2 regions of the Mycobacterium canetti CIPT 140010059 genome follow, and region 1 is predicted to be linked to the other one. Evidence: riboswitches for the same ligand, from Rfam matches in the RefSeq annotation. Region 1 holds a riboswitch; the other holds the start of a gene.

Region 1 (10,875 bases):
AGCGGGGCACCGGGATTTTCGCCCGACGTCGTTGTGTTCAAGGAGCTGCGTGTGCTTGGCGCCCTCGGCGTAGACGCCACCGCCTACCGGGCCGCGCTTGATCTGTTGGTGTCCGGTCGATACCCCTTCGCAAGCCTGCCTCGCCGCTGCGTGCGGCTCGAAGGCGCCGAGGATCTGCTGGCTACCATGGCCGGTGAACGCGACGGTGTCCCGCCTATCCACGGAGTGCTCACACCATGACAACATCCCGCGTGCCCCTGTTGCCGGTCGACGAGGCCAAAGCTGCTGCCGACGAAGCGGGCGTGCCCGACTACATGGCTGAGCTCAGCATCTTCCAAGTGTTGCTGAATCATCCGCGACTAGCGCGGACCTTCAACGACCTGCTCGCCACCATGCTGTGGCACGGGACCCTGGACTCACGGTTGCGTGAGTTGGTGATCATGCGGATTGGTTGGCTCACCGACTGTGACTACGAATGGACCCAACACTGGCGGGTTGCTTCAGGGCTTGGCGTGTCGGCCGACGATCTGCTCGGTGTACGGGATTGGCAAGGGTACAACGGGTTCGGGCCCGCTGAGCAGGCCGTCCTGGCGGCCACCGATGACGTGGTGCGCGAGGGCGCGGTGAGTGCGCAGAGCTGGTCGGCTTGCGAGCGGGAATTACATTGCGACAAAGTGGTTCTCATCGAACTCGTTACGGTGATAAGCGCATGGCGAATGGTCGCTTCGATCCTGCACAGCCTCGAGGTCCCACTGGAAGACGGCGTTTCCAGCTGGCCGCCCGACGGCCTTTCGCCAAGGTGACTGCGCCGAGCGTGTAACCATGGCGAGATTCCGCCGGCGATTTTTCCGCCCTGAGTGCACGTTCGGCGCAGAAGCACTAGACGATCCGGTAGGTCTGCACAGCGTGAGCGACGATGTTCCCGTCGGGATCGGTTGCGGTGATCTCGGTGAAGGTGAGTTCCTTGCGGCGTCGGGCAGTGCGCGCATGACAGAGCAAGTCACACCGCTTGGCGGCGCCGGTGTACTGGATGCTCATCGCGACCGTGGCGGCGCGGGTGCCCCTGTCGAAGTCGTGGTTCGACCAAGCGGCGGCGGCACCGGCGGTGTCCATCACCGACGCGATCACCCCACCGTGAAAGTAGGTGCCGTCATTGGTGAGGTCGGTGCGAAACGGGAGTCGGATCACGACGTCGTCGGGTTCGTAGCGTTCGAACACGATGCCGAGCCCGCCGATGAACGGCGTCCTCGGCATCAGCTCACGCACCGCCTGGCGACGTTTGTGCTGCTCTTGGGCGGTCAACGGGTCGGACATGGCAGGTAATCTACCCTATTAGATTGACATATCAATCAATAACTCTTAGCGTCGTCGCAATGCGGACCAGAGTCGCCGAGCTGCTCGGTGCTGAGTTTCCAATATGCGCGTTCAGCCACTGCCGGGATGTGGTGGCGGCGGTGTCCAATGCGGGCGGGTTCGGGATCCTCGGTGCCGTCGCACATAGCCCCAAACGGCTGGAGAGCGAGCTGACCTGGATCGAGGAGCACACGGGTGGCAAGCCGTACGGAGTCGACGTGCTGCTGCCGCCCAAATACATCGGCGCCGAGCAAGGCGGTATCGATGCCCAGCAGGCCCGGGAGCTCATACCCGAAGGGCATCGCACCTTCGTCGACGACTTGCTGGTTCGCTATGGCATCCCCGCGGTCACCGACCGGCAGCGTTCGTCCTCGGCCGGTGGGCTGCACATCTCGCCCAAGGGTTATCAGCCGTTGCTGGATGTGGCCTTCGCCCATGACATCCGGTTGATCGCCAGCGCGCTCGGGCCGCCGCCACCGGATCTCGTGGAGCGCGCCCACAACCATGACGTGCTGGTTGCCGCCCTAGCCGGCACGGCGCAGCACGCGCGGCGACACGCGGCTGCGGGTGTTGACCTGATCGTCGCGCAGGGCACCGAGGCCGGAGGCCACACCGGCGAGGTGGCGACCATGGTTCTGGTTCCCGAAGTCGTCGATGCGGTGTCGCCAACGCCGGTGCTGGCCGCGGGCGGGATCGCCCGTGGCCGCCAGATCGCTGCGGCGTTGGCCCTGGGGGCGGAAGGCGTCTGGTGCGGGTCGGTCTGGTTGACCACCGAAGAAGCCGAAACGCCCCCGGTGGTCAAGGACAAGTTTCTGGCCGCAACATCCTCGGACACGGTGCGGTCCCGGTCGCTAACCGGCAAGCCGGCGCGCATGCTGCGCACGGCCTGGACCGACGAATGGGATCGGCCTGACAGCCCCGACCCGCTTGGCATGCCGCTGCAGAGCGCGCTGGTCAGCGACCCGCAGTTGCGCATCAACCAGGCCGCCGGCCAGCCCGGGGCCAAGGCTCGTGAGCTGGCGACCTACTTCGTCGGACAGGTCGTCGGCTCACTCGACCGGGTGCGGTCGGTCCGCTCGGTGGTGCTTGACATGGTCGAGGAGTTCATCGACACCGTCGGGCAACTGCAGGGGTTGGTGCAAAGGTGAGCCGCGCTAGCGCGCGGCGGCGCCGAGCGGTCAGCGATGAGGACAAGTCGCAACGGCGCGACGAGATCTTGGCCGCGGCCAAAATAGTGTTTGCTCACAAGGGTTTTCATGCCACCACCGTCGCAGACATCGCCAAGCAGGCCGGCCTGGCGTACGGGCTGATCTACTGGTACTTCGACTCCAAGGACGACTTGTTCCACGCCTTGATGGCCGGTGAAGAGGAGGCGCTGCGCGCGCATGTCGCGGCCGAACTGGCCCGCGTTGGCGGGTCTACCGAGGCGCCGCTTCGGGCCCTGTTACAGGCCGCGGTACAGGCCACGTTCGAGTTCTTCGAAACCGACAAGGCTACCGTCAAACTACTGTTCCGTGACGCTTACGCGCTTGGGGGCCGATTCGAAGAGCATCTCGGCGGAATCTACGAGCGGTTCATCGACGACATCGAAGCCGTCGTTGTTGCCGCTCAACGGCGCGGTGAGGTTGTCGAGGCCCCGTCCCGGATGGCCGCGTACACGTTGGCGGCGCTGGTGGGGCAGTTGGCACACCGACGGCTGAATACCGACGATAACGTCACCGCCGCCCAGGTAGCCGACTTCGTGGTGTCGCTGGTGCTAGACGGGCTGCGTCCGCGTGCACTGGCGGTCGGGGCCCGCGGTGGTCGGGCCGCCCGAACCTGAGCAAAGGCTGCCAAATACATGGTGAACGCGTAAGGATTCGCGACACCCGCCCGGATCACGTTGACCGAGACGGGTAGGTCGTGCATGATCGGTCCGGTAAGCACCTCGTTAGGTGAGGCGGCTACACGAACATAGGCCACTGACCCCGAACGTCGAGAGACGCCCCGGGTCAGGACAGCTCTTCCCGGCTTAAGGGTTGAGCCCAGGTGGCTTCCGGCTTACCGGACACGTCGTGTGGTGCCGAAGCTCTGACGAGAGGGGTGCGGATTTCCGGCAGTTGCCGGCATCTCTGTACTCCTGTGACGCGCTTTATCGTGCGGACAACCGTACGTGTCGTGGCCGTGAGGAGGTGAGGGACGCATGAGTTCCGGTGACAGTCCGGACCGATATCCGGGCTCTGTTTCGTCCCGATCCGGTTTCCGGCGCGACGTTTTGCGCTGAGTCGTCAAACCAAGATCAGCCTTCTTGGATCGGAACCGCTACGGGACGGGACCAACTCGGTTCAGTCCATATGTGCTCGTTTTGATTTCCGTCCTCGCTTGCAACTCCGTCTAGGAGGCGATCATGACCGCTGCTCTGCACAATGACGTAGTAACCGTAGCTTCGGCCCCCAAGCTGCGGGTGGTGCGCGATGTGCCCCCGGCCCCCGCGTCCAAGAAGGTTGCTCGCCGGCTCGACGCGCAGCCTTTCGGCACCGGAGGGGACCCGCTGGTCGACGGGGCAGCTCGTTTGCTGAGCATTCCGCTGCGCCACCTCTACGCCGCGTTGTGGCGCGTCGGGCTGCTCGAGGTCCAGGCCTAGTCCGATGGGCAGGCAGCCGACCTTGCGCCGCGATGTGGATTTGCGGCGCTGGGCGACAATCCCCGTAGAATCAGGGGAACGGCATCGATCCGGCGATCACCGGGGAGCCTTCGGAAGAACGGCCGGTTAGGCCCAGTAGAACCGAACGGGTTGGCCCGTCACAGCCTCAAGTCGAGCGGCCGCGCATCGGCGTGGCAAGCGGGGTGGTACCGCGGCGTTCGCGCACCGGCGTGGCGTCGTCCCCGAGCCTGGATTGCAGGCACGCAGTGCCGAACGGTGCTGGGGCCTGGGGAGACGACGCGCAAAGTGACCGATAACGCATATCCAAAGCTGGCCGGCGGGGCACCCGACCTCCCGGCACTCGAACTCGAGGTCCTCGACTACTGGTCCCGTGACGACACCTTCCGGGCCAGCATTGCTCGCCGCGATGGCGCCCCCGAGTATGTGTTCTATGACGGGCCGCCGTTTGCCAACGGTCTGCCGCATTATGGGCACCTGCTCACCGGCTACGTCAAAGACATCGTGCCGCGATATCGCACTATGCGCGGTTACAAGGTGGAGCGTCGCTTCGGCTGGGACACTCACGGGCTGCCCGCCGAACTCGAAGTCGAGCGCCAGCTTGGCATCACTGACAAATCCCAGATCGAGGCCATGGGTATCGCCGCCTTCAACGATGCCTGCCGCGCATCCGTGTTGCGCTACACCGACGAGTGGCAGGCGTATGTAACTCGGCAAGCTCGCTGGGTCGACTTCGACAACGATTACAAGACGCTCGATCTGGCTTACATGGAGTCGGTGATTTGGGCCTTCAAACAGTTGTGGGACAAGGGCCTGGCCTACGAGGGCTACCGGGTGCTGCCGTACTGCTGGCGCGACGAAACTCCGCTGTCGAATCACGAACTGCGGATGGACGACGACGTCTACCAAAGCCGCCAAGATCCCGCGGTAACGGTGGGCTTCAAGGTGGTGGGTGGCCAACCAGACAACGGGCTAGACGGTGCCTACTTGCTGGTGTGGACGACGACTCCGTGGACCCTGCCGTCGAACCTCGCAGTTGCGGTAAGCCCGGACATCACCTACGTACAGGTCCAGGCGGGCGATCGCCGTTTCGTACTGGCCGAGGCACGGCTGGCCGCTTACGCCCGCGAACTCGGTGAAGAGCCCGTGGTGCTCGGCACCTATCGCGGCGCCGAACTGCTGGGCACCCGCTACCTGCCGCCGTTTGCCTATTTCATGGACTGGCCCAACGCTTTTCAGGTGCTAGCAGGCGACTTTGTAACGACCGACGATGGCACCGGCATCGTGCATATGGCACCGGCCTATGGTGAGGACGACATGGTGGTCGCGGAGGCGGTCGGTATCGCGCCGGTGACTCCGGTCGACTCCAAGGGACGCTTCGACGTCACCGTTGCCGATTACCAAGGGCAGCATGTCTTTGACGCCAACGCGCAGATCGTCCGGGACCTGAAGACCCAAAGCGGCCCGGCTGCGGTGAATGGCCCAGTGTTGATTCGTCACGAAACCTACGAGCACCCTTACCCACACTGCTGGCGATGCCGTAACCCGCTGATCTACCGGTCGGTGTCGTCGTGGTTCGTCAGGGTGACGGACTTCCGAGACCGCATGGTGGAGCTAAACCAGCAGATCACGTGGTATCCCGAACACGTCAAGGACGGCCAGTTCGGCAAGTGGCTGCAGGGCGCCCGCGATTGGTCGATCTCCCGGAATCGCTACTGGGGTACCCCGATTCCGGTATGGAAATCCGACGACCCGGCCTACCCGCGCATCGATGTCTACGGCAGCCTCGACGAGCTGGAGCGCGACTTCGGCGTACGCCCGGCCAATTTGCACCGGCCCTACATCGACGAGCTCACCCGTCCCAACCCAGACGATCCGACTGGCCGTAGCACGATGCGACGCATTCCCGATGTGCTCGACGTGTGGTTCGACTCGGGATCCATGCCGTATGCCCAGGTGCACTACCCGTTCGAGAACCTGGATTGGTTCCAGGGACACTACCCCGGCGACTTCATCGTCGAGTACATCGGGCAGACCCGTGGCTGGTTTTACACACTGCATGTGTTGGCGACCGCGCTCTTTGACCGGCCGGCATTCAAAACCTGTGTGGCGCATGGGATTGTCCTTGGTTTCGATGGCCAGAAGATGAGCAAGTCGCTGCGCAACTATCCAGACGTAACAGAGGTGTTCGATCGCGACGGCTCCGACGCCATGCGGTGGTTCCTAATGGCATCGCCGATTCTGCGCGGCGGCAACCTGATCGTCACTGAGCAAGGAATTCGCGACGGTGTGCGGCAAGTCCTGCTGCCCCTGTGGAACACCTACAGCTTCCTGGCGCTGTATGCACCGAAAGTCGGTACCTGGCGCGTCGATTCGGTGCATGTGCTGGATCGCTATATCCTGGCCAAGCTGGCGGTGCTGCGCGACGACCTCAGCGAGTCGATGGAAGTTTACGATATTCCCGGTGCCTGTGAACATTTGCGTCAGTTCACTGAGGCGTTGACTAATTGGTATGTGCGACGGTCGCGTTCGCGGTTCTGGGCAGAAGACGCCGATGCCATCGACACGCTACACACCGTGTTGGAGGTGACCACGAGGCTGGCCGCCCCGCTGCTTCCGCTGATCACCGAGATAATCTGGCGTGGTCTGACACGCGAGCGATCGGTGCACCTGACGGACTGGCCAGCGCCCGACCTGCTGCCGTCGGATGCCGACCTGGTCGCCGCGATGGACCAGGTCCGCGACGTGTGCTCGGCGGCATCCTCGCTGCGCAAGGCCAAGAAGCTAAGGGTGCGCCTGCCGCTACCGAAACTCATTGTGGCAGTTGAGAATCCGCAACTTCTGAGGCCGTTCGTCGACCTCATTGGCGACGAGCTTAACGTGAAGCAGGTCGAACTGACCGATGCCATCGACACCTATGGCCGATTCGAGCTCACGGTCAACGCCCGGGTAGCCGGACCACGGCTGGGCAAAGATGTGCAGGCCGCCATCAAGGCGGTCAAGGCCGGCGACGGCGTCATAAACCCGGACGGCACCTTGTTGGCGGGCCCCGCGGTGCTGACGCCCGACGAGTACAGCTCCCGGCTGGTGGCCGCCGACCCGGAGTCCACCGCAGCGTTGCCCGACGGCGCCGGGCTGGTCGTTCTGGATGGCACCGTCACTGCCGAACTCGAAGCCGAGGGCTGGGCCAAAGATCGCATCCGCGAACTGCAAGAGCTGCGTAAGTCGACCGGGCTGGACGTTTCCGACCGCATCCGGGTGGTGATGTCGGTGCCTGCGGAACGCGAAGACTGGGCGCGCACCCACCGCGACCTCATTGCCGGAGAAATCTTGGCTACCAACTTCGAATTCGCCGACCTCGCCGATGGTGTGGCCATCGGCGACGGCGTGCGGGTAAGCATCGAAAAGACCTGAGGTCGACTGGGCGACGAGCGTAACGTCACGGCTGAAAATCCGTGCCCGACTTCGCCGTGGCGTTACGCTCGCGGCGCGGGGACCCGATCTCTAGGGCGTTGTCGCCCAGATCCACGTCGGCCAAGGCCGATGGCAGCGGTTGAGGTTGATCGCCATAGCGAAAACTAGCTCCGGTAGCCCCAAATAGCATCACGGGTGTGGAGTCCCGCTGGGTGCTGCACCTGGACATGGATGCGTTTTTCGCCTCGGTCGAACAGCTCACCCGGCCGACCCTGCGGGGGCGGCCGGTGCTGGTTGGCGGGCTGGGTGGGCGAGGTGTGGTGGCCGGCGCGAGCTATGAAGCGCGGGCCTACGGTGCCCGATCGGCCATGCCGATGCATCAGGCCCGCAGGCTGATCGGGGTGACGGCCGTGGTGTTGCCGCCACGCGGGGTGGTGTACGGGATCGCCAGCCGCCGGGTATTCGACACCGTGCGCGGCCTGGTGCCCGTCGTCGAACAGCTTTCTTTCGATGAAGCGTTCGCCGAACCGCCCCAACTCGCCGGGGCAGTGGCCGAGGACGTCGAGACGTTCTGCGAGCGGTTGCGGCGACGGGTGCGCGACGAGACCGGCCTGATTGCCTCGGTCGGAGCGGGCTCGGGCAAGCAGATCGCCAAGATTGCTTCTGGTCTGGCCAAACCCGACGGCATTCGGGTAGTCCGGCACGCTGAAGAGCAAGCGCTTCTCAGCGGATTGCCGGTACGACGGCTGTGGGGCATCGGCCCGGTCGCCGAGGAAAAGCTGCATCGGCTCGGCATCGAGACAATCGGGCAGCTGGCCGCGCTGAGCGATGCCGAGGCGGCCAACATCCTAGGCGCGACGATTGGGCCCGCGCTGCACCGGCTGGCCCGTGGCATCGACGACCGCCCAGTGGTGGAGCGCGCCGAAGCCAAGCAAATCAGCGCCGAGTCCACGTTCGCCGTCGATCTGACCACCATGGAGCAATTGCACGAGGCGATCGACTCCATCGCTGAGCACGCGCACCAACGCCTGCTGCGCGACGGCCGCGGCGCCCGCACCATCACGGTGAAGCTAAAGAAATCCGACATGAGCACGCTAACCCGCTCGGCGACGATGCCCTACCCGACGACCGACGCCGGCGCGCTGTTTACGGTGGCCCGCCGGCTGCTGCCGGATCCACTGCAAATCGGGCCAATTCGTCTTCTGGGTGTTGGGTTTTCGGGTTTGAGCGACATTCGCCAGGAGTCGTTGTTTGCCGACTCGGACTTGACGCAGGAAACGGCGGCAGCGCATTACGTCGAAACACCGGGAGCGGTCGTGCCGGCCGCGCACGACGCCACGATGTGGCGGGTCGGCGATGACGTCGCCCACCCTGAGCTTGGGCACGGCTGGGTGCAGGGAGCGGGCCACGGCGTGGTCACCGTGCGGTTCGAAACGCGTGGTTCAGGCCCGGGCTCGGCGCGGACGTTCCCCGTCGACACCGGCGACATCAGCAACGCCAGCCCGCTTGACAGCTTGGACTGGCCGGACTACATCGGCCAGCTATCGGTCGAGGGGTCCGCCGGCGCCTCAGCCCCAACGGTCGATGACGTCGGCGACCGGTGAGTTGGCCGCCAGCGCGGCCATTAGCAGCACCCGGGCCTGGGACGGCGGCAGTCGCGGTACCATCACCGCGCCAGCCTCCACCAGGTCGTGCCCGGGACCATAGCCTGCGCCGACCCGCGCGCCGGCGACCCGGGTAGACACCGCGATCACCACCGGATCGCTCCCGTCTCGACAGTGGCGACGGACTCCCTCGATCACGGCGGCCCCGGCATTGCCCGAGCCCAGCGCCTCCAGCACCACGGCGCGCGCGCCGGCTGCCACACAGGCGTCCATCGCCACCGCGTCACTTCCCGGATAGACGGCGACGATGTCGACTCGTGGCGCCACGGCAGCGCCCAGATCGCCGAGATAGGGCCGCGTCTTGGTGCGCGTCAGCCGCACCCCGCCCGACGTGAAGCCAAGCGACTCGCCGGCGAATCCGCACAGGTCCGGGTTGGCCACCTTGTGCAGGCCCAAAGGCTGTAACACCCGGCCGCCGAAACTCACCAGCACCCCGAGGTCGCGGGCGGCTGGGTCGGCGGCGACCGCAAGCGCGTCGCGCAGATTGGCCGGGCCATCGGCGCCGGGGGCATCGGCGCTGAGCATGGCCCCGGTCAACACGACCGGGCGGCTACCCGCATAGGTGAGGTCCAGCCACAGAGCGGTCTCTTCGAGCGTATCGGTGCCGTGAGTGATGACCACCCCATCTGCGCCGCCGCGGAATGCCTCCTGCACTGCAGCGCCTATCCGGTCCCAATCGGCCGGCGTCAACTTTGAGCTGTCCAGCGCCATGAGGTCGACTACTTCGATGTCGGAGTCCATGTCGAGACCGGCGATCAGCGTCGCCCCGCAATGGGTTGGCCGTAGCACCCCATCGGGGCCGGCGGTGGTCGAGATTGTCCCTCCAGTAGTGATGACGGTGAGGCGGGCCATGATGGGATCATTGCGCACGTGGTTTGCTCCCATCCGGCCGCGGGGTCTGGGCGGGCCATATCGGCCCTAGGGGATGATGATGGTGTGCCTGACGAACCAACAGGATCGGCTGATCCGCTGACCTCGACCGAGGAAGCCGGGGGGGCGGGGGAACCTAACGCTCCCGCGCCGCCGCGACGGCTGCGCATGCTGCTGTCGGTCGCTGTGGTGGTGCTCACACTCGACATTGTCACTAAGGTGGTAGCTGTCCAACTGTTGCCGCCCGGCCAGCCGGTGTCGATTATCGGCGACACGGTGACCTGGACTCTGGTGCGTAATTCTGGGGCGGCCTTCTCGATGGCGACCGGATACACCTGGGTTTTGACGCTGATTGCGACGGGTGTCGTGGTCGGAATTTTCTGGATGGGGCGGCGGCTGGTATCGCCGTGGTGGGCGCTGGGTCTTGGGATGATCCTGGGCGGTGCCATGGGCAACCTGGTTGATCGCTTCTTTCGGGCACCGGGGCCGCTGCGCGGGCACGTCGTCGATTTCTTGTCGGTCGGCTGGTGGCCGGTGTTCAATGTCGCCGATCCGTCGGTAGTCGGTGGCGCCATCCTGCTGGTCATCCTGTCGATCTTTGGCTTTGACTTCGACACCGTAGGTCGGCGACACGCCGACGGGGACACCGTAGGTCGGCGCAAAGCCGATGGCTGACCGCTCAATGCCCGTTCCGGATGGATTGGCGGGAATGCGTGTTGACACCGGACTGGCCCGCTTGCTGGGACTGTCTCGGACCGCTGCGGCTGCCCTCGCCGAAGAGGGCGCGGTCGAGCTGAATGGCGTGCCGGCCGGAAAGTCCGATCGGCTCGTCTCCGGCGCCTTGCTGCAGGTGCGGTTGCCCGAGGCGCCCGCGCCGCTGCAGAACACCCCCATCGATATCGAGGGCATGACGATTCTGTATTCCGACGACGA
Region 2 (10,875 bases), 320 kb from region 1:
GTTTGCTGCTGGCGATGTGGCCGCGGCCCGGATGGATGACGAGCACCTGTCGGTCATGTCGTGTCAGCATGGGCGCCCGATGGGCCGCTATGCCGGCTGCAACGTCATCAACGATCTGTTCGACCAACCGTTGCTGGCTCTTCGGATCCCTTGGTATGTCACGGTTCTCGATCTAGGATCGGCGGGCGCGGTGTACACCGAGGGATGGGAACGCAAAGTGGTATCGCAGGGCGCACCGGCCAAGACCACCAAGCAGTCAATCAATACCCGGCGGATCTACCCGCCGCTGAACGGCAGTCGGGCAGACTTGCTGGCTGCGGCCGCGCCGCGAGTACAGCCCCGCCCCTAGTGTCGTGGGTCATTCGGCCTGCGCGTGCTCACCGGCATACCAGTGCACAGCGTAAACGCCCGGCTGCAGCGACAGTTCCGCCACCAACCGCTCTAGCTTGGCCGGGGTATGGCCAACCATCAATAGGTGGGCCGTCAACGTGATGTTGTCGTCTCCGGCCGGCCCCGTGCGTATACCCCGCAGCGTGATGTCGTTGCTGCTGGTGCGCTGCACGATATGGGCACGTACATAGGTCTCTGCTTTGGGCCGACAAATCACCCGTACCTGGTAGGGCTGCAGCCCTTCGTCTTCGACGGCGTTGTCGCGGTCGACCAGCCGGCCAAGTGGGCGCCCCAGGAGATGGACAGCGACGATGGTTCCGGTGCCAATCAGGGTGAACACCAGATGCCCGGAGGCGGCCAGCACTCCGACCGCGGCCGAGCACCAAAGCGTGGCAGCCGTGTTCAGACCGCGGACGTTGAACCCCTCCCGCAGGATGACCCCGCCGCCCAGGAATCCAATTCCAGAAACCACGTAGGACGCCACTCGGGTGGGGCTGCTGTCCTCGGTGGCGACCGCGTACAGCACGAACAAGGTAGCACCGGTCGCCACCAGAGCGTTGGTGCGCAACCCAGCCATCCGCGCCCGCCACTGGCGCTCGAGCCCGATAATGGCCCCGCAACCCACTCCAACGGCCAGCCGGAGAGCGAAATCGGCGACAGTCAGCGTTTGCATGACGCCGAGTCCTTCCCGATCGCAAGACGGCCACGGCAGCCAACCACGCGCAGGTTAACAGCAGTTTGAGCCTAGGCGAACCGGGTGCATCGCAACCCCCTCGGACGCACCACACCACCGCGCACCACCGCGGTGATCAGGAAATGCGCCCCGCTAACTCGGGTGATGTTCCAGGTGTTCGGGGCAGTACGCGCCTGATGCGATGGCAGCGAACTTGGCCGCGCTGTCCATGGTCAGCCCGGGATTGTAGTCCCGCAGGTCCGCGACCAGCTGTAGACCTGTTACGCCGTTAGCACACAGCCCACACATCGCCTTGGCGGCCGTTATGGCGTGGCCTGGGTCAGCGTAGGTGATGCCGGCCTGGTCCAACGCGGCAAGGAAGGCGGCATCGTCGCCTGTTGGATCGGCTTTCCCGGGTGCGGCTAGGCCGATCATGGTGGCGGCGCTCAGCAGGAGCGCTACTAGCATTCTCATAGGTCTGCATTGTCCCATCGTGCGTTGTAATTGCATCGCGTCCTGCGGCAGATCTGCTGCGAGGGCCCGACATACTTTTCGAGTCAAAATTCGGCCATCAGTACAGCAAAGCCCTTACCTACCAATGACATTGACCGCGGTCGAAGGTGACCCGCCGGACGCGGATGTCAAGACGTGACGAATCTCACGGCCACATGGCAATGGTCTAAGCCTGGATTTCCAATGCGCTTTGCTTCAGCCGGTAATCACCTCCAGTATCAGTGTGGATTTCGAATCACGTTGAGTGTGAACCCAACTGAGTATCGGGCAAGGCAACCTTGGGTTTGTCGCCGTTCGACACGTGTACCGCGTGGATGCCGGGCTGTTTCGACAATCGATCCAGCAGGCCATCAAGATCGGCCTTATCGACATTCCAGTGTCGCACTGCGTCCGGTTGCTTTTGTAGCTGCGCGATGACAGCCTCCAGCTTGACCGGCTCAGCGCTGGGCGTTCCCCCATTGGCGCGGGCCCGGGCGCCACTGCCCGTGTAGATGGCGGGGGCGGCGGCACCGAGGGCACCTCCGGTCATGCTCCCCAGAGCCATCTGACCGAGCAGGTTTGCTGGGATCTGTGTCGCGGGGGCCGCAGCCAGGCTGGTGGCCGGCAATGTGTTGGCAACTAGCCTGACCGCCGGGGTAGCTGAGGCCCAACTGGGCGGTACCGACAGGTCTCCCACCAGGTTCGCCTGACCCAGACCCGCCGATGCGGCGTGGGCCAGGCCCGCGCTAAGCCCTGACCGCAGGCCAAGTCCGGCACCCAACGACGATTTGGGGATCTCGGGCGCCGGCGGGGGTTGCCAGAACACCTTGAACTCCGTCATTCCCAGGTTGGGCGCGCTCATGGCGTCGTTGGCCCACGTGCTGAACTTGGTGACGTTGGCTGCGGTGACAAACAAGTTCTGATAGGTCGTTGCGCCCGTCGGCCCGAAGATGGCGTTAATGAGTTGGCCCATGAGTTGGGTGTATTGGGTGCTGAGTGTGGCCAGGCCCTGCAGCAGGGTCGGGATGATGTCGAACGGAAACTGCGCCGCTGCACTCGAAAGCGCGGTTGTCACCGCATTGGTGCCGCTCGCTAGGGCGGTCGCTTGCCCCGTTGCGGCCGCCTGGCCGGCAAGTCCGGACGGGTTGGTGGTCTGCGGCGGTACAGTGAACGGGGTCAGCCGCGAGGCGGTCGCCGAGGAGCTGGCATAGCCGAACATCGCCATGGTGTCCTGGGCCCACATTTCGCCGTATTCGGCTTCGGTGGCTGCGATCGCGGCGGTGTTTTGTCCGAAAATGTTGGTCGCCACCAGCGATATGAGCTGGCTGCGGTTGGCCGCAATCTGCGGCGGTGGCACCACCGCCGCGAACGCGGTTTCGTAGGCGACCACCGCGGCTCTGGCCTGGTCAGCGGCCGCCTTGGCCTGTGCCGAGGTACCCGACATCCAGGTCACATATGGTGCGGCCGCAGCGGCCATACCGGCCGACGACGGACCCAACCATGACTCACTCGCCATGCCCTCGACGATCGAGGCGTAGGAGGCCGCCATGGACTGCAATTCGGCCGCCAACCCATCCCAGGCCACTGCCGCAGCCAACATCGGACCGGCGCCCGGACCTAGGTACATCTCCCCGGAGGTGATCTCCGGTGGCTGCAATCCGAAATCCATTGCCACACCTTTCCTCAACCGGCCGCTAACTGGCTGGCCGCCAGCCACCGGCCACAGTGGCGATGACACCGTCCTTCTCCCCCCTCCGGTGGGGGCTAACGCCCAGTTCAAGTGCCATCTCGAAAGTCCTGTCAGTCCGCGGGTATGACGATGATGGTGGTCGTGCTGGCGACGTCTTCGGTGACGGAACCGCCTGCGACGCGAGCAGCTCCGGCACCAGAGCGCACCGCGGTTCCTGCCAGCGCGCGTCCGGCCAGACTCGACAGGGCCATCTCGCCGAACAAGGCACCTGGTGCCTCGGCGGCCAGGGCGGGGGCGGCGCCGGTGCCCGGCAATACCGATGCGACCGCCCTCATCACCGGTGCGGCCTCGGCCCAGCCCTGCGGGACCGAGAGCGACCCGACGTAGATCGCACGGGCGATGCCCCCTGTGGCCCCACCACCGAGAGGCGTGATATCTGCGATATACCCGCCCCGTAGCGGCGCCAATGGCGACAACGCGCCGGCGGCGGCTTTCGGGCCCAGTAGGGCGGCCACACCTGGGGCGTTTTGGGCTAGGCCGAGGATCTGGCCGAACGTCAGCCACCAGCCGCCAGGTATAGCGCCCAGCCCGATGATGCTGTACGGCCCAGTGAGGTTCGCCAAGATAGTGGTGATGCTTTGCAGGACGGTGTCCCAACCAGCGCTGGCCGACGTCGCGGTCGCTGTTGTCGCCAGGCTTTGCAAGGTGCTGGGTAGCAGGCTGATCAACTGGGACAGCTGCGCTGTGATGTCAGAGCTGGCCGCGGCGCCGGCGGCCTGGGCGACGACGGCTGATTGAGCGGCCGTTGCCGACGGATTGGTCGTTTGCGGCGGCTCGCTGAACGGCGCCAACTGCGACGCAGTGGCCGACGAGCCGGCATAGCCATACATCGCGGCCGCATCTTGCGCCCACATCTCCGCGTAGTGGGCCTCGGTGGCCGCGATCGCCGGTGTGTTCTGCCCGAAGATGTTCGTGGCGACCAGCGACATTAACAAAGCGCGGTTGGCCTCGATTACCGGTGGCGGCACCGTTGCCGCAAATGCCGTCTCATAAACGCCCGCAGCGATCTTGGCCTGGGCCCCTGCCTGTTCGGCCTGGCCGGCGGTGACGCTAATCCACGCCACATATGGAGCGACCGCGGCGGCCATCGTGATCGAGGAGGGACCCATCCACGGTGCTACGGTGAGGCCCTCAATCGTCGAGCCATAGGACGCCGCCGCGGAGTACAACTCGGCGGCTAGCGCGTCCCAGGCCGCTGCGGCGGCCAGCAACGGTCCGGATCCCGGACCCGCGTACATTCGCCCCGAATTAATCTCCGGTGGTAGCGCCCCGAAATCCAACATCCCTGACCTCCGGTCCCCTCGATGGCCGCCATGCTAATCACGCTCGCGTAGTTCTGCCCACCAACTGGTCAAGCTCTTATGAACTTCACCAGATATCCCAATGTCTACGTCCTGCCGATCCCATCTATTTGCGCTGCTGCACGGGTGCTTCGCCCGAGAAATTTCCGCTTATTGAGCCTGGCCCGCCTGCGCTGGTGAACGCGCTAAACGGAAATGACTTCGCGCGACCAACTCCGGTATTCGCAGAGAAAAGCACTGTCGGCTATTCGGCTGCGCCATCGTGACCCTGGCGCTTTCCAGGGAACCCACCCCCTACGGGATCACCCGGCGGCGGGCGGTCGTGCGACGAAGTTGGGGCGGAAGCCATACTGGGGCACGGCACGCCCGAAGCCTTGACCGCCCATGGTGCCGAAAGGCATTCCGGGCATGCCGGCCGCCACTGCTGGGGGCGGTGCCACCATCGGTGTGCCTCCCAACGCGGAGCCCAAGGGGCTGGCTAGTGGTGCGGCCGCCGTCCAGCTCGGCGGCACCGACAAGGTTCCGACGGTGGCCGCGTTGCCCAGGCCGGCCGCGACAGTGCCGCCTAGCCCGCCCGCTGAGCCAAGCGGCGCCACCAGCGCGCCACCGAGCCCGCCACTGGTGGCCTCTCCCAACACATCCCCGGCCGCATCCGCAGCTGCCACGCCGCCGAGTAGACCCAAAAAGGGCGCAATCGTGTTACTCGGCAAGAACAGTCCGGACGAAGCTATCGTGTTCCAGAAATTGGAGTTGGGGTCCAGTAACGCCCAGAGTTTGTCGAGCCAGGAAGATCCAGACCCGAGAATGCCCAGCAATCCGGACGGCCCCGACGCGGACGTGGCTGCAGTCGATGACGAAAGTCCTTGCAGTACAGACGGTATGGCGGCGATCAGCTGCGACAGCGTCGTTTGCTGAGCACCAGCCGAGGCGCCGGTGGCGTGGGCAATCGCAGCCGACTGGGCCGCCAGGCCGGACGCGTTGGTAGTCTGCACCGGCTCGGTGAACGGGGTCAGCTGGGTAGCGGCTGCCGAGGCGCCGGCGTAGCCGTACATGGCCATCGCGTCCTGGGACCACATTTCGGCGTACTGGGCCTCGGTGGCCGCGATCGCGGGGGCGTTTTGGCCTAGCACATTGGTGGCGATCAGCGCCATGAGCTGGGCGCGGTTGGCCTCGATGACCGGCGGGGGCACCGTTGCTGCGAACGCGGCTTCGTACGCTGCAGCGGCAGCCTCCGCCTGTGCCCCGGCCTGCTCGGCCCGGACGGCGGTGACGCTCATCCAGGCCACGTAGGGGGCGGCCGCGGCTGTCATCGATGCCGACGCCGGACCGTGCCATTCTTCACCGGTCAGCGTCGAAAGCACCGAGCTGTATGACAGTGCGCTGGCGCGCAGTTCTGCGGACAAGCCGTGCCAGGCTGACGCTGCGGCCAGCATCGGGGCCGAGCCCGCGCCGGAATACATACGCGCCGAGTTGATTTCGGGCGGTAACGTGGCGAAGTCAAGTGCGGCAGTCATCGTTGATCTCCTCGTTAGCTCACAGCAATGATGTTGGCGGCTTCGGTAGCCGCGTAAGAATCCGCGCTGGCGCCCAACATCGCGACGAACGCCTCATTCATGGCGATCGCCTGGGCGCCGACCGCTTGGTACATGGCGGCATGGAAGTTGAATTGTGTTGCAGTCAAAGCTGATACTTCGTCAGCGGCCGCCGGGGCCAATTCGGCAGTTGCCGGTGCCGCGACCGCATTCCGCGCGGCTATCACCGATCCAACATGGCGCAACTGACCGGCCGCGATGGCCAGCGCATCTGGACAGACAAGAACAAACGCCATGGGTCTTCTCCTGACAGACGACCGAACCCGGAGGCCTATGACCGCTTCTGTCGTGGCTACTTCCCGTGAACGTCAATCACACATGGCCGCGAAGTAACGAGCTTGCGAAATAACGGATTTCGAACAGGAAGGCCGATTCAGAGTGCGAAAACGGCGCCGGGGTCGGATCGGAACGAAACGGTCGTCGATCTCGGATACGGACTATCGCCGGGACTCATTTCGCTCTCACCTCCTCACGGCCAGGGCACACGGGGATGCCGATGCACAGCACAAAGGGATGACAGCCCAGCAGACCACCGAACTCGGCACCCCTCTCGTCAGAGCTTTGGCACCACACGGCGTATCCGGCCGGTCCAGCCGGAAGCCACTTGGGCTCAACCCTTAAGCCGGGAAGAGCTGTCCTGACCCTGGGCGTCTTTCGACGTTCGAGGTCAGTGGCCTATATCCGCGCAGACGCCTCACCTAGCGAGGTGCTTGCAAGGGTAATCGTGACACTCGTAGCGACGCGCGTCAACCCAACGGCTTGACTCATCCGATGCCCCGGAGGCTATCAAGATCGGCTGTTAGCCAGCGAGCAGACAACGCCGGTCAGCAGACGACCTTCAGGTCCAGCGCAACCCGAACACCCTGAGACGGGAAGTTAGCGCAGCCGTAACGTATTGGAATAACGCGGTAACCGGTTGCGCCGCAAGAGAAGCGCAATTCCGGGAGAATCGTTGTCTATGAGAGCTGTGTCAACGCTACTCAGCATTCCGTTGATGATCGGCTTGGCGGTTCCGGCCCACGCGGGGCCCAGCGGTGACGACGCGGTCTTTCTTGCCTCGCTAGAGCGGGCAGGCATTACCTACAGCCACCCGGATCAAGCCATAGCATCGGGCAAGGCCGTATGCGCGTTAGTCGAAAGCGGCGAATCGGGTCTTCAGGTCGTCAACGAGCTGCGGACCCGCAATCCCGGGTTTTCGATGGACGGTTGTTGCAAGTTCGCTGCGATCTCCGCGCATGTCTATTGCCCCCACCAGATCACTAAAACCAGCGTCAGCGCGAAATAGTTTGGGCTAGAGAGTAATCAGTGGATTGACCCCGCTTGGGGTGACACGGGGTTCACATCGTTGCCAGTGAATCTGGTGAATGCACCCCATAGCGGGTCCGCAAAACTGTAACGTTGGCGTCGGTTCCAAAATTCCTTTGGCGGTCGTATGGATTCCCCATGCGACGACAACGGCCAGGAGGTGTGGACGTCGCAGATGATCGTGGCGCCGGCGTTTGTCGATGCAGCGGCAAAGGACCTAGCAACCATTGGTTCGGCGATTAGCCGGGCCAACGCCGAAGCGTTGGTCCCGATAACGGCGTTACTGCCTGCGGGCGCTGACGACGTGTCGGCTGCGATTGCGGCGCTGTTCGCAACGCACGGGCAGGCATACCAGGAGCTCAGTGCCCACGCGGTCGCATTCCATGAGCAGTTCGTCCAGCTCATGAGCGCGGGGGCGGCCCAGTACGCCAGCGCCGAGGCAGCCAACTCGTCACCATTGCAAATCGTGGGCCAAACCGCCCTCGATGCCATCAATTCACCCGTGCAGACGCTGACCGGGCGTCCGCTTATCGGCAACGGTGCCAACGGGGTCGCAGGAACCGGGCAAAACGGTGGCGATGGCGGATGGCTATACGGCAACGGTGGCAACGGCGGGTCCGGCGGGACGGGCCAGAATGGCGGCAACGGCGGGTCGGCTGGGCTATGGGGTAGCGGCGGCAATGGCGGCCAGGGCGGGGCGGGTGCCAACGGCGCAGCCGGTCAACCCGGGAATGCGGGCGGGTCCGGCGGCAACGGCGGCGCCGGTGGATGGATCTATGGTCACGGTGGACATGGTGGGGCCGGCGGAAACGGGGGCAACGCCACAGCGCCCGGGGGTGCGTCGGCAGGCTTCGATGGGGGCGCCGGCGGAAACGGGGGTTCGGGTGGTCGCGGTGGACTGTTGTTCGGCAACGGCGGCAACGGCTCGGTCGGTGGCATGGGAGGACAAGGCACTAATGACACAGCCGGAGATTCGGCCGGCAGCGGCGGATTAGGAGGCAACGGGGGCAACGGCGCCCAGGGCGGGTGGCTGATCGGCAACGGGGGGCAAGGTGGGGACAGCGGCGCCGGCGGCGGCACCGACTCCACTCAAACGGGCGTCATGAACGGCGCTTCCGGCGGTTCGGCCGGGATAGCCGGTAACGGCGGTGACGCGGGCCTAGTCGGCAACGGCGGGGCCGGTGGCAACGGCGGGAATGGAGCGGCCGGGTCTGCGCTGGGTACTACCATCTTCGGCGGGAGCGGCGGGGTCGGTGGCTCAGGCGGCGACGGCGGCAACGGCGGGTGGTTGTTCGGCAGCGGCGCGTCCGGCGGCAACGGGGGTCAGGGCGGTGACGCAGGCACCAACGGATTTGCGGGCTTTGGCGGCTCTGCTGGCGGTGGCGGCTGGGTAGGTGCCGTTAACTTCGGACCGATTAGTGTCCAGGGTTTTGGGTTGTTTGGTCACGGCGGTGACGGTGGCAACGGTGGTGACGTTGGGGCCGGCAGCCTCAGCATTCAATTTGGTGCATCAGGGGGTGACGGCGGCCAAGGTGGGGTGCTATACGGCAATGGCGGCAACGGTGGTAACGCCGGCAGCGGCGGAGGTACCGGCTTCGAAGGCAGCGCCGGCCAGGGTGGCGCCGCCATTCTGATCGGCAACGGCGGGGCCGGAGGGAATGGGGCGACCGGTGGGACCGGAGTAGGCAACATCATTCAGGAAGCCGGAGGTGACGGCAGCGACGGTGGCGCGGGCGGCAGCGGAGGCCTACTGTTCGGTAGCGGCGGGGCCGGCGGCATCGGCGGGGCCGGCGGCGTCGGCGGGTCGGGCAACGACGGCGGCAACGGCGGCGATGGTGGCCAAGGCGGGTCAAGCGGCCTGGGGATCGGCAACGGCGGACCCGGGGGAAGTGGCGGTACCGGTGGGGCCGGCGGAACCGGCGGCAGTGCGGGCACTGGCGGTGCCGGCGGTGACGGTGGTAACGCCGCCCTGCTGATCGGTACCGGTGGCGACGGCGGAGATGGTGTCCCACCCGCACCCGGGGGCCAAGGCGGCAAGGGCGGATTGATCGGTTTGCCTGGGCAGAACGGGCAGCCGTAGCCGCCGGTCTGGGGACGAAACTAATTCTCCTGCTGTGGGATTCGGGTTCCGATCTCAAGGGCATCAACCAACTCAAGCAATGGTGCGGTGTGGCGACTCGTGTCTGCCTCGGGGCCTATCAATTGGAAGACACGCCCTAACCCTGCCCTAGCCCGATTCTGATATCGTCGGTGCAATTTCGGCCTTGTTGCCGCCGGCCATGTGCACGGCGTGGATGCCCGGTTTCTTCTTCAATTCCGCGAGTAGATCATCGAGCCCGTCCTCGTCGGTGTGCCAGTGCTGCACCGATTCGGGCTTCTCCATCATGTGCGCGACCACCCGCCGCAGCTTGTCCGGTGAGTCGCTGTCCTTGAGAGATTTCTTGACCGCGGTGACTCGGCCTCCGCCGAGGAAACCACCAGTGGCGCGTGCAGCGGCGCCGCCAAGGGCCCCTCCGGCCACACTCGCCAGGGCCATCTGGCTGAGCAGACTGCCCTCGCTAATTGCGGCCGCCGGGACAGCCTGAAGTCCGGTGCTCGAGAACACAGCGGCAACCGTCCGGATCGCCGGGGTGGCCGCTGCCCAGCTCGGCGGCACCGACATCCCCCCGACCGAGCCGGCCTGGCTCGCACCCGCCGATATCGCTGGCGCGGTCGAGCCCAGACCACTCGAGATCGCAGACCGCAGGCCAAGCCCGGCCCCTAGAGCAGATTTCGGGATCAAATCGGGATTGAAGGGCGTCACCGGATTGAAGAACTTCTGGAACTGCACCATGCCGAAGATGGTCGATATTACGGTGTCGTTAGCCGGCAGGACCATTTTTGACTCAGCGAAGCCAAGCCCGAGCATGCTGTTATACACCGAAGATGCGTACGGCACCCCGGTGACCGCGTTCATCAGGCTGGCCACCGTCTTGTTGTAGTTCGTCCCGGCCGTTGCCAGGAATTCCAGCACCTCGGACACCAGTGAGCGCGCGTTGCCGGGCGACGCGCCGACAGCCTGGGCAACCGCAACGCCTTGGGTGGCCAGTCCGGCCGCGTTGGTGGTCGGCGGCGGTGCAGCAAATGGCGTCACCTGGGTCGCCACCGACGACGAGCCGGCATAGCCATACATCGCGGCTGCGTCTTGCGCCCACATTTCCGCATAGCGGGCTTCGGCGGCCGCGATCGCACCGGTGTTCTGACCGAAAATGTTGGTCGCCGCCAACACCGCCAGCTCGGCGCGGTTGGCCGCGACGACCGGCGGCGGCACCGTGGCTGCAAACGCTGCCTCGTAGGCCGCCGCTGCCGCGCTGGCCTGGGCGGCCGCTTCCC

The links. A riboswitch is a leader RNA that binds a small molecule or an ion and turns the genes downstream of it on or off. The one in region 1 is predicted to bind magnesium.
Region 2: linked by a shared signal. The riboswitch ahead of MCAN_RS09525 (PE family protein) and the one ahead of MCAN_RS08180 (Rv1535 family protein) in region 1 are both predicted to bind magnesium.

The regions. Positions count from the first base shown of each region.
Region 1 covers NC_015848.1:1,764,400-1,775,274, forward strand. The annotation lists gene MCAN_RS08155 (zinc-dependent alcohol dehydrogenase) at 1-240, shown strand, start outside; gene MCAN_RS08160 (carboxymuconolactone decarboxylase family protein) at 237-803, shown strand; gene MCAN_RS08165 (PaaI family thioesterase) at 880-1,314, opposite strand; gene MCAN_RS08170 (NAD(P)H-dependent flavin oxidoreductase) at 1,374-2,501, shown strand; gene MCAN_RS08175 (TetR/AcrR family transcriptional regulator) at 2,498-3,175, shown strand; M-box (ykoK) riboswitch at 3,273-3,442, shown strand; gene MCAN_RS08180 (Rv1535 family protein) at 3,740-3,976, shown strand; gene ileS (isoleucine--tRNA ligase) at 4,283-7,408, shown strand; gene MCAN_RS08190 (DNA polymerase IV) at 7,606-9,012, shown strand; gene MCAN_RS08195 (asparaginase) at 8,977-9,957, opposite strand; gene lspA (signal peptidase II) at 10,009-10,617, shown strand; gene MCAN_RS08205 (RluA family pseudouridine synthase) at 10,610-10,875, shown strand, end outside.
Region 2 covers NC_015848.1:2,083,761-2,094,635, reverse strand. The annotation lists gene MCAN_RS09555 (NAD(P)/FAD-dependent oxidoreductase) at 1-349, shown strand, start outside; gene MCAN_RS09550 (MgtC/SapB family protein) at 359-1,063, opposite strand; gene MCAN_RS09545 (DUF732 domain-containing protein) at 1,217-1,537, opposite strand; gene MCAN_RS09540 (PPE family protein) at 1,812-3,224, opposite strand; gene MCAN_RS09535 (PPE family protein) at 3,356-4,585, opposite strand; gene MCAN_RS09530 (PPE family protein) at 4,909-6,120, opposite strand; gene MCAN_RS09525 (PE family protein) at 6,135-6,434, opposite strand; M-box (ykoK) riboswitch at 6,737-6,911, opposite strand; gene MCAN_RS09515 (DUF732 domain-containing protein) at 7,157-7,483, shown strand; gene MCAN_RS09510 (PE family protein) at 7,664-9,583, shown strand; gene MCAN_RS09505 (PPE family protein) at 9,731-10,875, opposite strand, start outside.